DNA from 2 places in the Streptomyces sp. NPDC026246 genome. Region 1 is predicted to be linked to the other one. Evidence: predicted binding sites of a transcription regulator. Region 1 holds the regulator's gene; the other holds the start of a gene.
What was found. The regulator HspR, encoded in region 1, represses chaperone genes until heat shock. The targets are predictions, from matches to a motif close to TTGAGNNNNNNNNNCTCAA.
Positions count from the first base shown of each region.

Region 2: the regulator HspR is predicted to act here: its motif matches at 1,895-1,913, upstream of lon (endopeptidase La).

Region 1 is NZ_JBVHPJ010000008.1:257,400-264,508, reverse strand. Features, by position in the region: gene dnaK (molecular chaperone DnaK) at 1-232, shown strand, start outside; gene grpE (nucleotide exchange factor GrpE) at 229-885, shown strand; gene dnaJ (molecular chaperone DnaJ) at 919-2,097, shown strand; gene ACZ4M5_RS21780 (heat shock protein transcriptional repressor HspR) at 2,102-2,554, shown strand; gene ACZ4M5_RS21775 (sugar ABC transporter substrate-binding protein) at 2,836-3,942, shown strand; gene ACZ4M5_RS21770 (helix-turn-helix transcriptional regulator) at 4,228-5,268, shown strand; gene ACZ4M5_RS21765 (helix-turn-helix transcriptional regulator) at 5,231-6,220, opposite strand; gene ACZ4M5_RS21760 (helix-turn-helix transcriptional regulator) at 6,217-7,109, opposite strand, start outside.
Region 2 is NZ_JBVHPJ010000003.1:663,723-670,831, forward strand. Features, by position in the region: gene ACZ4M5_RS11225 (spermine/spermidine synthase domain-containing protein) at 1-128, opposite strand, end outside; gene ACZ4M5_RS11230 (rhomboid-like protein) at 291-1,112, shown strand; gene ACZ4M5_RS11235 (GNAT family N-acetyltransferase) at 1,103-1,762, opposite strand; gene lon (endopeptidase La) at 1,936-4,368, shown strand; gene ACZ4M5_RS11245 (MarR family winged helix-turn-helix transcriptional regulator) at 4,543-5,031, shown strand; gene ACZ4M5_RS11250 (protein phosphatase 2C domain-containing protein) at 5,053-5,838, opposite strand; gene ACZ4M5_RS11255 (sensor histidine kinase) at 6,207-7,109, shown strand, end outside.

The sequences.
Region 1 (7,109 bases):
CGAGCTGAAGGAGAAGCTCAAGGGCGAGGACTCCGCCGAGATCCGCACCGCCACCGAGAAGGTCGCGGCCGTCTCGCAGAAGCTCGGCCAGGCCATGTACGCGGACGCGGGCGCCGCCCAGGCCGCCGGCGGTCCCGCCGGTGACGCGGGCGCGGCCGGTGGCGCCAAGGCCGACGACGACGTCGTCGACGCCGAGATCGTCGACGAGGACCGCAAGGACGGTGCCGCGTGACGGAGGAGACCCCGGGCTTCGACGAGCAGCAGCCCGACGTCCCTTCCGGCGCGACCTCCGACGACGCCGAGCCGAAGGCCGCCTCCTCCTCCGCGGAGGAGGGGGCGGCCCCGGCCGGGGACACGGGCCAGGACGTGGCCCTGGTGGCCCAGCTGGACCAGGCCCGCTCCGCGCTCACCGAGCGCACCGCGGACCTCCAGCGCCTCCAGGCCGAGTTCCAGAACTACCGCCGCCGGGTCGAGCGCGACCGGATCGCGGTCAAGGAGATCGCCATCGCGAACCTCCTGACCGAGCTCCTGCCCGTGCTCGACGACATCGGCCGCGCGCGCGAACACGGCGAGCTGGTGGGCGGCTTCAAGTCCGTCGCCGAGTCGCTGGAGAGCACCGCGGCGAAGATGGGCCTGCAGCAGTTCGGCAAGGAGGGCGAGCCCTTCGACCCGACGATCCACGAAGCGCTGATGCACAGCTACGCCCCGGACGTCACCGAGACGACCTGCGTGGCGATCCTGCAGCCCGGGTACCGGATCGGCGAGCGCACCATCCGCCCCGCGCGGGTGGCGGTGGCCGAACCCCAGCCGGGGGCGCAGACGGTCAAGGCGGAGGAGTCCGCCGACGCCGACGACAAGGAGAGCGGTGGCCCGGACGAGGGCTGACGTCACGTACGAAGGGAAGGAGGGGCGTCGAGGATGAGCACCAAGGACTTCATCGAGAAGGACTACTACAAGGTCCTCGGCGTCCCCAAGGACGCCACCGAGGCCGAGATCAAGAAGGCGTACCGGAAGCTCGCCCGCGAGTTCCACCCGGACGCCAACAAGGGCAACGTCAAGGCGGAGGAGCGCTTCAAGGAGATCTCCGAAGCCAACGACGTCCTCGGCGACCCCAAGAAGCGCAAGGAGTACGACGAGGCACGCGCCCTCTTCGGCAACGGCGGGTTCCGCCCGGGGCCGGGCGGCGCGGGCGGCTCCTTCAACTTCGACCTGGGCGACCTCTTCGGGGGCGCCCAGGGCGGGCAGGGCGCCGGCGGGTTCGGCGGCGGACTCGGTGACGTCTTCGGGGGCCTGTTCAACCGCGGCGGCGCGGGCACGGGGACGCGCACCCAGCCCCGGCGCGGCCAGGACATCGAGTCCGAGGTGACCCTCACCTTCACCGAGGCGATCGAGGGCGCGACCGTCCCGCTGCGGATGTCCTCGCAGTCGCCCTGCAAGGCCTGTTCGGGCACCGGCGACAAGAACGGCACACCGCGCGTGTGCCCGACCTGCGTCGGCACCGGGCAGGTCGCCCGGGGCAGCGGCGGCGGGTTCTCCCTCACCGACCCCTGCCCCGACTGCAAGGGCCGCGGCCTGATCGCCGAGACACCCTGCGACGTCTGCAAGGGCAGCGGCCGGGCCAAGTCCTCGCGGACGATGCAGGTGCGCATCCCCGCGGGCGTCAGCGACGGCCAGCGGATCCGGCTGCGCGGCAAGGGCGCGCCGGGCGAGCGCGGCGGGCCGGCGGGCGACCTCTACGTGGTCGTGCACGTCGACTCCCACCCGGTGTTCGGCCGCAAGGACGACAACCTCACCGTCACCGTCCCGGTCACCTTCACCGAGGCGGCCCTCGGCGGCGAGGTCCGGGTGCCGACGCTGGGCGGCCCGCCGGTCACGCTGAAGCTGCCCCCCGGCACGCCGAACGGTCGTACGATGCGCGCCCGGGGCAAGGGGGCGGTCCGCAAGGACGGCACCCGCGGCGACCTCCTGGTCACCGTCGAGGTGAGTGTCCCGAAGGACCTGACGGGGAAGGCTCGTGACGCGCTCGAGGCGTATCGCGAGGCGACCGCGGAGGAGGATCCGCGGGCGGAGCTGTTCCAGGCCGCGAAGGGAGCATGAGCAGATGGACGGTCGTCGGCGCAACCCGTATGAACTGACCGAGGAGACCCCGGTCTACGTCATCTCGGTGGCGGCCCAGCTGTCCGGCCTGCACCCGCAGACCCTGCGCCAGTACGACCGGCTGGGTCTGGTCTCCCCGGACCGCACCGCGGGCCGGGGCCGGCGCTACTCGGCCCGCGACATCGAACTGCTGCGCACCGTCCAGCAGTTGTCGCAGGACGAGGGCATCAACCTGGCCGGAATCAAGCGCATCATCGAACTGGAGAACCAGGTCGCCGCGCTCCAGGCCCGGGTCGCCGAGATGCAGGACGCGCTCGACGGCGCGGCGGCGGCCATGCGCCAGCGCGAGGCGGCGGTGCACGCCTCCTACCGCCGTGACCTGGTGCCCTACCAGGAGGTGCAGCAGACCAGCGCCCTGGTGGTGTGGCGGCCGAAGCGGCAGCAGCAGACCGACTGAGGCGGCCGCGCCCGCGGAAGCACGGCGATGGGGCCGGGAGTTGACTCCCGGCCCCTTTCGCGCGCCTTGGGGGGTTTTCGCCCGGTCTCCCGTCGATGACCGTGTGGTGCAGGGCACTTGGAGATGATTCCGCAGAGTCTTCACAACTGCTGCGGAGCGTGGTGTTGCCATCTCGTTAAGTGGTTCCGCTTGACGCTGGGGGCGCGTCGGCGTTGGCTTTTCAGTCACATGGGCCACAAAGCTGTGCCCACGTCCGAATCACACGCGAAGTGAGCTTCCCGATGCGTCGTATCGCCATATCCGTGGCAGCCGCCACGATGTCCGTCACGCTGGCCGGTTGCGGCGTGCTCAACGCGAGCGGGAGCAGTGACGACGCGAGCCCGGCCAAGGGCGACGACATCACCGTGGGCCTGCTGCTGCCGGAGAAGGCGAACACCCGGTACGAGAACTTCGACTACCCCATCATCAAGCGGAAGGTCGAGTCCCTCACCAACGACAAGGGCCGCGTCGAGTACGCGAACGCCGAGGCCAGCGCGGACAAGCAGGCCGGCCAGCTGCAGCAGATGATCGACGACCGGGTCGACGTGATCCTGCTGGACGCGGTGGACTCGCACGCCATCGCCAGTGGCGTGAAGAAGGCCAAGGAGGCCGGCATTCCGGTCATCGCGTACGACCGGCTGGCCGAGGGCCCGATCGACGCGTACATCTCCTTCGACAACGAACTCGTGGGCGAGGTGCAGGGGCGCACCCTGCTGGAGGCCATCGGCGAGGACGTGAGCCTGTCCGACAAGATCGTGATGATGAACGGCTCGCCGACGGACCCGAACGCCAAGCAGTTCAAGGCCGGCGCCCTGTCCGAGCTGAACGGCAAGGTCACGATCGCGAAGTCCTACGACACCACGGACTGGAAGCCGGAGAACGCCCAGGCGAACATGGCCAAGGCCATCGCCGCCATCGGCAAGGGCAACATCGCCGCCGTCTACTCGGCCAACGACGGCATGGCCGGCGGCATCGTCAACGCCCTGGAGGCCGCCGGCGTGACCAAGCTGCCGCCCATCACCGGGCAGGACGCGGAACTGGCCGCGGTGCAGCGGATCGTCTCCGGCGAGCAGTACATGAGCGTGTACAAGTCGTACCCGCAGGAGGCCGAGAACGCCGCGGAGATGGCGGTCGCGAAGGTCCAGGGCCGGGACATCCAGTTCGCCGCCCTCACCCGGGACCGGGTCGACAGCCCCACGGACAAGGGCATTCCGGCCCAGCTCGTGCCGGTGGTCGCGCTCACCAAGGAGAACATCCAGGACACGGTCGTCGCCGATGACATCTACAAGCTGTCCGACATCTGCACGGCGAAGTACAAGGCGGACTGCGCGGCGGCGGGCCTGAAGTAGGCGGCCCGCCCCGGCCGCCGTCCTCGGCGGCGCCCGGACCCCGTGGCAGAACACCACCTCCCCCGCACGGTCGGCGGCGGCTCCGCTCGGCACGAACCGGTGCCCCGCAGGCCCGTCGCCGACGGCCGTCCCCGGCGTTGAAGCGGGCCGTCAACGGGCATGCGGATACCGGATTCAAACGGGTGGAAACGAATCGCCGCCGGGACGGAGCCGTGTTGCGGAGCACCGTCCGGCCGCGCATAGTTGCCGCTGCGGCGAGACGCGAAACCGGGGGTGGGATGGGCGATGGCCGGGCACGGGGCGGAGCAGCATCCACATGGTGCCGACCGACTGTGCGAGGCCGGGGATCGCGTGTATTCCCGGGCCGTACGGCGGGGCCGGGTGCCGCGCCGGGACGCGGAACCGGTTCCCTGTCTGCTGGAACTCGCCCTGCTGCATCCCGACCCGGACGACATGGACTGGCTGGTGCCGACCTCCCCGCAGGAGGTCATGACCCGGCTGCTGCGCGGGATGTACGACGAGGTCAGCGCGAACCAGCGCCGGGTGGGCTCGGCCGTGGCCGCCGTCGAGTGGTACGCCGGACTCGGCCGTCAGGTCCGGCCCGCCCCGTCGGCCGGTGAGGGCTCGGCGATCCGGGTCCTCGACGGACTCGCCCGCATCCAGGCGGCGATGGACGAGGCGACCGAGGCCTGCACGACCGAGGTGCTCACCGTCCAGCCCGGCGGCATCCGGCGCGAGGCGGAGCTCTCCGAGGGCCTGCACCGGGCGCTGGCGCTGCGCGGCAGGGGCGTGCGGATGCGGGACCTGTACACGCACGTCGCCCGGCACGGGCAGGGCCTGCTGACGTATCTGGAGATCATGGGCGACGCCGTGGAGGCGCGCACGCTGGACGAGGTCATCGACCGGCTGATCCTGTTCGACCGGACGGTGGCGTTCGTGCCCGCCAACAGCGACCGCACGATGGCCCTGGAGCTGCGGCACCCCGCGCTCGTCGCCTACCTCGTGACGGTCTTCGAACGGCTCTGGCGCCTGGCGATCCCGCTGACCGCGCCGCTGCCCGACACGGGCATCGAGGGCATCTCCCACCGCGAGCAGTCCATCGCGGCGCTGCTGGCGGAGGGGCACCAGGACGCGGTCATCGCGGAGCGGCTGGGCATCAGCGTGCGCACGTGCCGGGCGCACATCGCGCGTCTGTCGGAGACGCTGGGGGCGGCCAGCCGGACGCAGCTGGGCGTGCGCATCGCCCAGGCGGGCCTGGACGGGCCGCGGGCGGGCGCCTCGCCGACGCTCAGTGCTCCCGGTCGAGGATCCCGGACCGCCCGATGAGGTAGCCGAGCTGGGCCCTGCTCCGGCTCCCCAGGGCCGCGGCGAGCTTGGCGATGTGGACCCGGGCGGTACGGACGTTCATCCCGAGCCGCTCGGCGATCACGGTGTCGGTGTGCCCCTCCACGAGCAGCGCGGCGATGGCGTGCTGCCGGGGGGTGACATCGCCGGGGGAGGGTTCGGGGGCGGCTTGCGGGTGCATGGGTGTCGCGAGTCGCCAGAAGCGGTCGAACGTGGTCGTGAAGTGGCTGATGAGGGCGGGGTGGCGGACTTCCAGGGCGAGGCCCGCGTCCTTGTCGGCGGGGATGAAGGCGACCGAGCCGTCGACGACGATGAGGCGGTCGGTGACCTCGTCCAGCGTGCGGGCCTCGACGTCCCCGTGCAGTCGCTCGTAGCGGGCCAGAGCGATGGGCACATGACGGATCGTGTGCGGGTAGAGCGTGCGGATGCGGCCGCCTCGGTCCAGCAGGGCCTGGTCGCGGGCGAGAGCGACGGGGTGGGTCGCCTGTCCGCGCTGGTCGCTGTAGTGCGTGTTGGGCTGGATGCAGAGCAGTTCCCTCGTCGCGTCGGCCATGGCCTCGGTGATGGCCCGGTTGATGCGCTCCGAGCCGCTGAGGAGGGTCAGCGAAGGAGTCTCCCCCGTACCGGCGGAGGCGGTGCCGATCCGCATCAGCGGCTGGAACAGCTCGGCGAGCCTCTCCTCGCGCAGGCGCTCCCGGGCGATCCGGTGCTCGGAGACCCGCAGCAGGCGGTGCAGCGCGACAGCCGGCGCAGCGGGATCCAGCCGGCCCGGATCGTCGGCCGCCGGGTGCAGCAGACCGAAGTCGATCAGACACGGAGCCGTGAGGGCTTCTCCGGCGGGAACGCACCCCTCCCGCAGAGCGCGTGCGTACAACTCCGTTCCCGCCGGGCACAACTCGTCGTCGTCATGCGCCCGGTGCACCGAGGAGCTCAACCGCCGAGGCCTTCCTCGTCCTGGTTCAGGATGCCCGACTGGGCGATCAGGTAGCCGAGTTGGGCTCGGCTGCCGCTGCCGAGGGCGGACGCCAGCTTGGCGATGTGGGCCCGGCAGGTGCGCACGTTCATGCCGAGCCGTCGTGCGATGGCCTCGTCGACGTGTCCTTCGACGAGGAGCTTGGCGATGGAGTACTGGATCTCCGTGATGCCGTCGCGGGAGGTCCCGTACGGTGTGCCGGTGCTGAGCGGTACCGATCGGTCCCACAAGTACTCGAAGAGCTTGATGAGGTAGCGGACCAGACCGGGGTGGCGCAGTTCCAGGGCGACCTGCTGGTCGTCGCGGGCGGGGATGAAGGCGACGGACTCGTCACAGATGATCAGCCGCTCGACGAGTTCGTCGATGGTCCGGTACTCCGCCTTGCCGTTGGAGAGCTGTGCGGCGTAGGCCAGTTGCTCGGGGTTGTAGCGGGCGGTGTGCTGGTACAGGGTGCGGATGCGCACACCACGTTCGATCAGCGGCCGGTCGCGCTCCAGTCCGAGCAGGAGGCTGCGCTCCGACATCCGGTCGGTGGGCTGGACGGTCAGCATCTCCGTCTGGCACTGCAAAGTGGCCATGTTGAGCGCTGCGTTGATTCGCTCGCCGCCTTCCAGGACAGTGATGGAGTCACTGGTGGCGGTCAGCTGGGTACCCAGGGCCATGAACGGCTCGAAGGTCTCGGTCAGGCCGGTCGCCAGCCGCCGGCGGTCGGCTATCTCCTGCTCCAGCGGGTTGAGCTGCCGTGACAGGGCGACCGCGGGTGGGACCGGCCGCAGCCAGCCCGGGTCGTCCGGGTCGGGGTGGAGCAGGGCGAACTCGATCAGGCACGGAGCCGGTGCCACGTCCTCGC
Region 2 (7,109 bases), on a different contig from region 1:
GAGGTGTCCATCAGGAAGGTGCCGTTTGAGATGATCTCCAGCCGGTCGCCGTGCCGCCGCAGCACGACCTCGCCGTGCGGCCCCTCGCGCCGGTCCAGTACGTCAGGCCTGTCGTATGAGGTGGGCATCGCATCATCCTGGCAGGTCTGGGACGGCGGGTACGGGGAATTGTCCGTGGGGCGCGGCCTGTGGGCCGCGAGGCCGTCGCGCGGGGAGCACGCGCGCGTGGCCCGTCGCGGACAATGGGACGCACGGGGCGAATGCCGGGCAGGACGGAAGGAGCGCCCGTGGTGGAACGCACCGCGCCGCCCGACGGGACGGCCGCACCGGCCGGCCGGCCCGCCGAAGGGGTGCCCGTGCTGCTCGACGGGGTGCCGCGCCAGTGGTGCCCGCGCGCGGCGGCGGGGACCGGCGCACGGAGGATCCCCGCCGCGGGCCCGCGCGAGGCCGTGGCGAGGGGACCGCGGCCCTGGCGGCTGCTGCCCACGCCCGCCGGGACGCCGTTCACCTTCTGGTACACCGTCGTGCTCTGCGCGACCGGGCTGATCGCCGCGCTGGCGGACCCCGCCGTGGTGCACGCGCTGCTCCAGGGCTCCAGCACCGACGTGGCCCACCTGGTGCGGACGCCGGAGCTGGTGCTGATCGGCAGCGCGCTGTGGATCGCGGGCGGGCCGGCCTCCCCCTTCACCCTCGGCTTCGTGCTGGTGCTGACCGCGCTGGAGCGGCGGGTCGGCGGGCTGCGCACGGCCGGTGTCTTCCTGCTCGGCCATGTCCTGGCCACCCTGGCGACCGAGGTGCCCGTGGGCCTCGCGGTGCTGGCCGGGGACCTCCCCGGATCCTCACTGCACCGCATGGACTACGGCGTGAGCTTCGGTGTCGCGGCCGTCTGCGGCGCCCTGGCCGGACTGCTGCCGCTGTGGCTGCGCGTGCCGGCGCTGGCCGCCCTGGGCGCGATGCTCGTGCAGGACCTGCTCGCCTTCACCGACCCCCTGACCGCGTGGGGGCATCTGATCGCCCTGGTGGTCGGGATCGCGCTCTGGCCGCCGGTGCGGCGGTGGCACGCGGCCCGGCGGCTCCCCCCGGGTGCCCGGCGGGCGGCCCCTCAGGGCTGAGCGGCGGGCGGCGGACCGTACCGGGCGCTGGTCAGCGGGGCCGCCACCTGCCAGCCCAGGGCCTCGTAGAGACCGCGGCCCGCGGGCGTGCCGGCCAGGACGCCGGTGCGCGCGCCCTGCCGGTACGCGATCTGCTGCAGCGTCCGCATGACGAGGCTGCCGAGTCCCTTGCGGCGGTGCGCGGCGGCCGTCTCGATCTGGTCGGCGACGGCGGTGCGGCCCGTCGGGGCGATCTGGCCGCGCGCCGCGAGGGACCCGTCCGGTGCGGCCACGATCAGCCGCGTCACCCCGTCGCGCGACCAGATGCGCAGCCGGTGGCCGTCGGGCACGTCCGGGACGTCGTCCTCCTTGAGCGGGACGGTCATCAGGTAGCCGGGCTCCGGGTCGACCCACCAGCCGTCGCCGAGCCAGCCGGAGACCACCGCCGGGTCCCGGAACGCCTTGAGCCACACACCCTGCCCGGTGACCGCGCCGGCCACCTTGCGCACGGTCGTCTCGTCCAGGGCGTCGCCCTTGGTGCCGAGGACGTGCCGGGTGACGTGCCCGTACAGGCCCACGTCGATCGTCCAGCCCCATGGCTCGGCCATGGGCGGGGCCGCCCCCCGGGACACGACCCACCCGTTCACCCACGCCTGCACGGTCCCGTCCACGCATCCCCCTGTAACGACTGTAAGTGCGGTTCGTCTATTACGCGACGACCTTACGGGCGCCCCAGTCCGGCGCGGGAGAGGTGATCGCTGACAGCGAACGGCTGCCGGGGAACATTCGGCCGCCCCCGAGCATTGAGTCGGCATAGCTCAACTTGACTGCCGAAGGGGAGATCATGGCTGCTGAGTCCACGGCGTTCACACCGCTCACCCTGCCCGTGCTGCCGCTCGACGACGAGGTCGTGCTGCCCGGCATGGTGGTCCCGCTGGACCTGAGCGACTCCGAGGTCCGTGCGGCGGTGGAGGCCGCGCAGGCCGCCGCCCGCACAACACCCGGAAAGCCCCGGGTACTCCTGGTGCCGCGCATCGACGGGACCTACGCGAACACCGGTGTGCTCGGCACCGTCGAACAGGTCGGCCGGCTGGCCGACGGCGACCCGGGCGCGCTCATCCGCGGCCGGGGCCGGGTGAGGATCGGTGCCGGGACCACGGGCCCCGGCGCGGCCCTCTGGGTCGAGGGCACCAGCGTCGACGAGACCGTCCCGGAGCCGCTGCCCGGGCAGGTCGCCGAGCTGGTCAAGGAGTACAAGGCACTCGCCACCGCCTGGCTCCGCAAGCGCGGCGCCTGGCAGGTCGTCGACCGGGTCCAGGCCATCGACGACGTCTCCGCCCTGGCCGACAACTCCGGCTACTCGCCGTTCCTGTCCACCGACCAGAAGGTCGAACTGCTGGAGACCGCCGACCCGGTGGCCCGGCTCAGGCTCGCCACCCAGCAGCTGCGCGACCACCTCGCCGAGCAGGACGTGGCCGAGACCATCGCCAAGGACGTCCAGGAGGGCGTCGACAAGCAGCAGCGCGAGTTCCTGCTGCGGCGCCAGCTCGAAGCCGTCCGCAAGGAGCTGCGCGAGCTGAACGGCGAGGCGGGCAAGGACCCGGCCGAGGAGTCCGACGACTACCGCGCCCGGGTGGAGGCCGCCGACCTGCCCGAGAAGGTCCGCGAGGCCGCCCTGAAGGAGGTCGACAAGCTGGAGCGCTCCTCCGACCAGTCGCCCGAGGGCTCCTGGATCCGCACCTGGCTGGACACCGTCCTGGAGATGCCGTGGAACGAGCGCACCGAGGACGCCTACGACATCCGGGGCGCCCAGGCCGTCCTGGACGCCGAGCACGCGGGCCTGGACGACGTCAAGGAACGCATCACCGAGTACCTCGCGGTGCGCAAGCGCCGTGACGACCGGGGCCTCGGCGTGGTCGGCGGGCGGCGCGGCGGTGCCGTGCTCGCGCTCGTCGGGCCGCCCGGCGTCGGCAAGACCTCCCTCGGAGAGTCCGTCGCCCACGCCATGGGCCGCAAGTTCGTCCGCGTCGCCCTCGGCGGCGTCCGCGACGAGGCCGAGATCCGCGGCCACCGGCGCACCTACGTCGGCGCGCTGCCGGGCCGTGTCGTCCGGGCCATCAAGGAAGCCGGGTCGATGAACCCGGTGGTGCTCCTCGACGAGATCGACAAGGTCGGCTCCGACTTCCGGGGCGACCCCGCCGCCGCCCTGCTCGAAGTGCTCGACCCGGCGCAGAACCACACCTTCCGGGACCACTACCTGGAGGTCGAACTGGACCTGTCGGACGTGGTCTTCCTCGCCACCGCCAACGTCCTGGAGGCGATCCCCGAGGCCCTGGCCGACCGCATGGAGATCGTCCGCCTCGACGGCTACACCGAGGACGAGAAGGTCGTCATCGCCCGCGACCACCTGCTCCCGCGCCAGCTGGAGCGGGCCGGCCTCGGCGCGGACGAGGTGACCATCGACGAGAGCGCCCTGCGCAAGCTCGCCGGCGAGTACACCCGCGAGGCGGGCGTGCGCACCCTGGAGCGGTCCGTGGCACGGCTGCTGCGCAAGATCGCGGCCCGGCACGAACTGGGCGAACAGGAGTTGCCGTTCACCGTCCGCGACGAGGACCTGCGGGACCTGATCGGCCGGCCGCACCACGTGCCCGAGTCCGCCCAGGACCCGGCCGAGCGGCGGACGTCCGTGCCGGGCGTGGCGACCGGGCTCGCGGTGACGGGCGCGGGCGGGGACGTCCTGTACGTCGAGGCGTCCCTGGCCGATCCGGAGACCGGTGCGGCCGGACTGACCCTGACCGGTCAGCTGGGCGACGTGATGAAGGAGTCGGCGCAGATCGCGCTGAGCTTCCTGCGCTCGCACGGCGCCGAGCTCGAACTGCCGGTGGCCGACCTCAAGGACCGGGGCGTGCACATCCACTTCCCGGCGGGCGCGGTCCCCAAGGACGGCCCCAGCGCCGGCATCACGATGACCACGGCCCTGGCGTCCCTGCTGTCCGGCCGGCTGGTCCGCACGGACGTCGCGATGACCGGCGAGGTCTCGCTGACCGGGCGGGTGCTGCCGATCGGCGGGGTGAAGCAGAAGCTGCTCGCCGCGCACCGGGCCGGTGTCACCACGGTGATCATCCCCAAGCGCAACGAACCCGACCTGGACGACGTCCCGGCGGAGGTGCTGGACAAGCTCGACGTCCACGCCGTCACCGACGTCCGCCAGGTCCTGGAACTGGCGCTCGCGCCCGCCACCAACGGCGCCGCGCCCGAGGTTCCGGTGGCCGCGTGACGGAGGTCATCGGATGAGGGAAGGCCCGGGTCCCGTGAGGGAGATCCGGGCCTTCACCCCGTGAGGACCCTGTGGACACGGGTGCCGCGAGCTGCGGAATACTTGCCGAGCTGCGGCGATGCCCGCGGCGGGCGGAGAATTCAGGTACCGGGCGACGACCGAGGCAGGGCTCACGTGCACGACGACGGCAACGACGACGACCGCCGGGACGCCGGCCCGGGACGCGGTGTGGACCAGCCCGCGTTCCTCGCGCTGGAGCGCGAGCTGACCGTGCTGCTGCGGCGCGCCCGGGCCAGCCAGGGCGAGATGGCCCGCGAGGTCCACCCGGACCTGGAGTCGTCCGCCTACGGGCTGCTCGTGCGCCTGGACGAGTGCGGCAAGCAGCGGGCGACCGAACTGGCCGGCTACATCGGTGTCGGCAAGGCCACCATGTCCCGGCAGTTGCGCGCCCTGGAGGAGCTCGGCCTCGTCGCCCGCGAGCCCGACCCCGCAGACGGACGGGCCTGGCTGGTCGCCCTCACCCAGGAGGGGCACGACCGGGTCCGCCGCGTCCGCCAGGCCCGCCGCGCCCGCTACGCCGGCCGCCTCGCCGACTGGGACACCCGCGAGGTCACGGAACTGGCCCGGCTGCTGCACGAGCTCAACCGCGGCATGGAGAAGTAGCGCGGCGGCCGCGCCCGGCGCCTACAACTCGGCGTACACGACCGTCGCGTCGTCGTGCGTCTTGCCCCTGCCCGGGGACGTCCGGGCCGCGTCCGACCGCTCCAGCGCCCGCACACGGTCCACCAGCGCCTGCGGCCCCTCCTTGCACACCATCCGGAAGCACTCCGTCCAGTCACCCTGGCCGAACCGCTCCACCCAGCGGCCGGCGCCGTCCGTCAGGGCGGCCAGGGCGCGCACCTCCCCGCGGGGCAGGGTGCCGGTCACCGCCCGCGCCGCGACGGACGGATCGGCCGCGGCGGTGAAGAAGCCGCCCTCCTTGTTGCGCAGGGTCGTGTCGACGAGCGCGTCCGTCGCCAGGGCCGAGCGGGGGAGCAGGGCCAGCCGGTCGTCCAGCACCGCCGTCACCACCCCCTCCGGGGACTCCACCAGGAGCGCCGAGTCCGAGAGGACCAGGTACTCCACCGTGGCCGGGTTCCAGCGCGCTACGACCACCGTGGCCTGCGGCGTACGCGGGTGAGAAAGGTCACAGGTTGTCGCGTGTGCTGCGGCGGTACGCGCGATGGCGTGGGACAACGCGTCGGCGAGGGGAACATCCGGGAGTGAAACGGTCAGTTCGGTCAGTGCGCCGCCCAGGCGTGCGGTGAACCAGGGGACGGAATGCAGACAGCCCGTCCCGCCCTTCGGGGGTGTGACCCCGTCCAGCACGACGACCGAACCGCCCTGTCCCGAGGCCGGGAGTCCGACAGCGGCGAAGTCCTCGTTCGGGCGGTCCGCGTCCCCGGGCTCCGAGGCGAGTTCAGTACGCATCGAGCCAGTCTGCACGAGCCCTTCACAAGGTTCGCCGGAGGTCGGCGACGATCGCCGGACCGGCACACTCCAGCAGGTCGGACGCCCTGTTTGGCGGGTAATGCTGTGTATCGGGAAGACGTGGTGGCGAATATTGCCACCGCCCGTCGCCGTCGTCCAACCGGCTTGCCGCGCGGGGCGACTGCACAGGCCGGTGGAACTTGCCCCTCAACTCCCCTCCGATGTTCACTCCTTCGGGTGGCGGGTCAGGTGATGCGCGTGCGTGGCACACCGGCGCTGGGAGGGTCGGGAAGTGTACCGGGAGTACGCGCCAGTTGACGGAGCGTCACCCGGACCCAAGGGTTCACGAGTCAGGAATGCGAGCACCGGTGCAGAAGACGCGGCCTCGTCGCACAGGCAAGCAGACGGCCCCCCAGCGAAGCGCTGAGCCGACGCCCCCCACCGGCAAGGGCCGCCCCACCCATGTACGCAACCGGCTGATCGTCTCGGTGGCCGTGGTCGCCGCGGCCATCGCCGGTGCCGGCACGCCGGCCGTCCTCGCCGCTTCCGGGCAACTCCACGACTCGCAGCAGCTGGTGACGCTCGCCGAGCAGACGCGGGACGCCCTCGTCCTCGCCCACTCCCTGGCCGACGAACGCGACGACGTCACCGCCTACATCGCGGCAGGCCGCCCCGAGTCCAAGGCACCCTCCGAGCAGCGCAGCGCCCGAGTGGACCGGCAGGTCGAGGAGTTGCGCGCCGACTCGGACACGCCGGCGGTCCTGAAAGCCGGGCTCGACGGCATAGCGGCCGTACGACGGGCCGCGCTCACCGGCAAGAGCAGCGCGCTGGAGACCCACCAGGCGTACTCCACCGCCATCACCGAACTGCACCGGCTCGCCGAGGACCTGGCCCAGCGCACGCCGCCGCGCGCCGGCTCCGGCGCGTACGCCCTGGCCGAACTCGACTCCGCCGTGCAGCAGGCCGCGGCGGCCCGCGGGCTGCTGCTCGCCGCGCTCAGCGTGCCGCGCAGCACCGGCACGGTCATCGACCCCGTCACCGGGCTGCCGACCCGGACCTCCACCTCCTCGGACGCCGACACCCGGCAGCGCGGGCTGCTGAGCGCCGCCGCCCAGCAGGCCCGGCTGCGCTCCGACGCGGCCCTGGCCGACTTCCGGGCCACCGCGCCCAAGGCCGCCCGCGCCTCCTTCGACAGCACCGTCACCGGCACCGAGGTCAACTCCGCCGAGAAGTACCTCGCGGCCCTGACCGACCAGCCGGCCCTGTCGAGC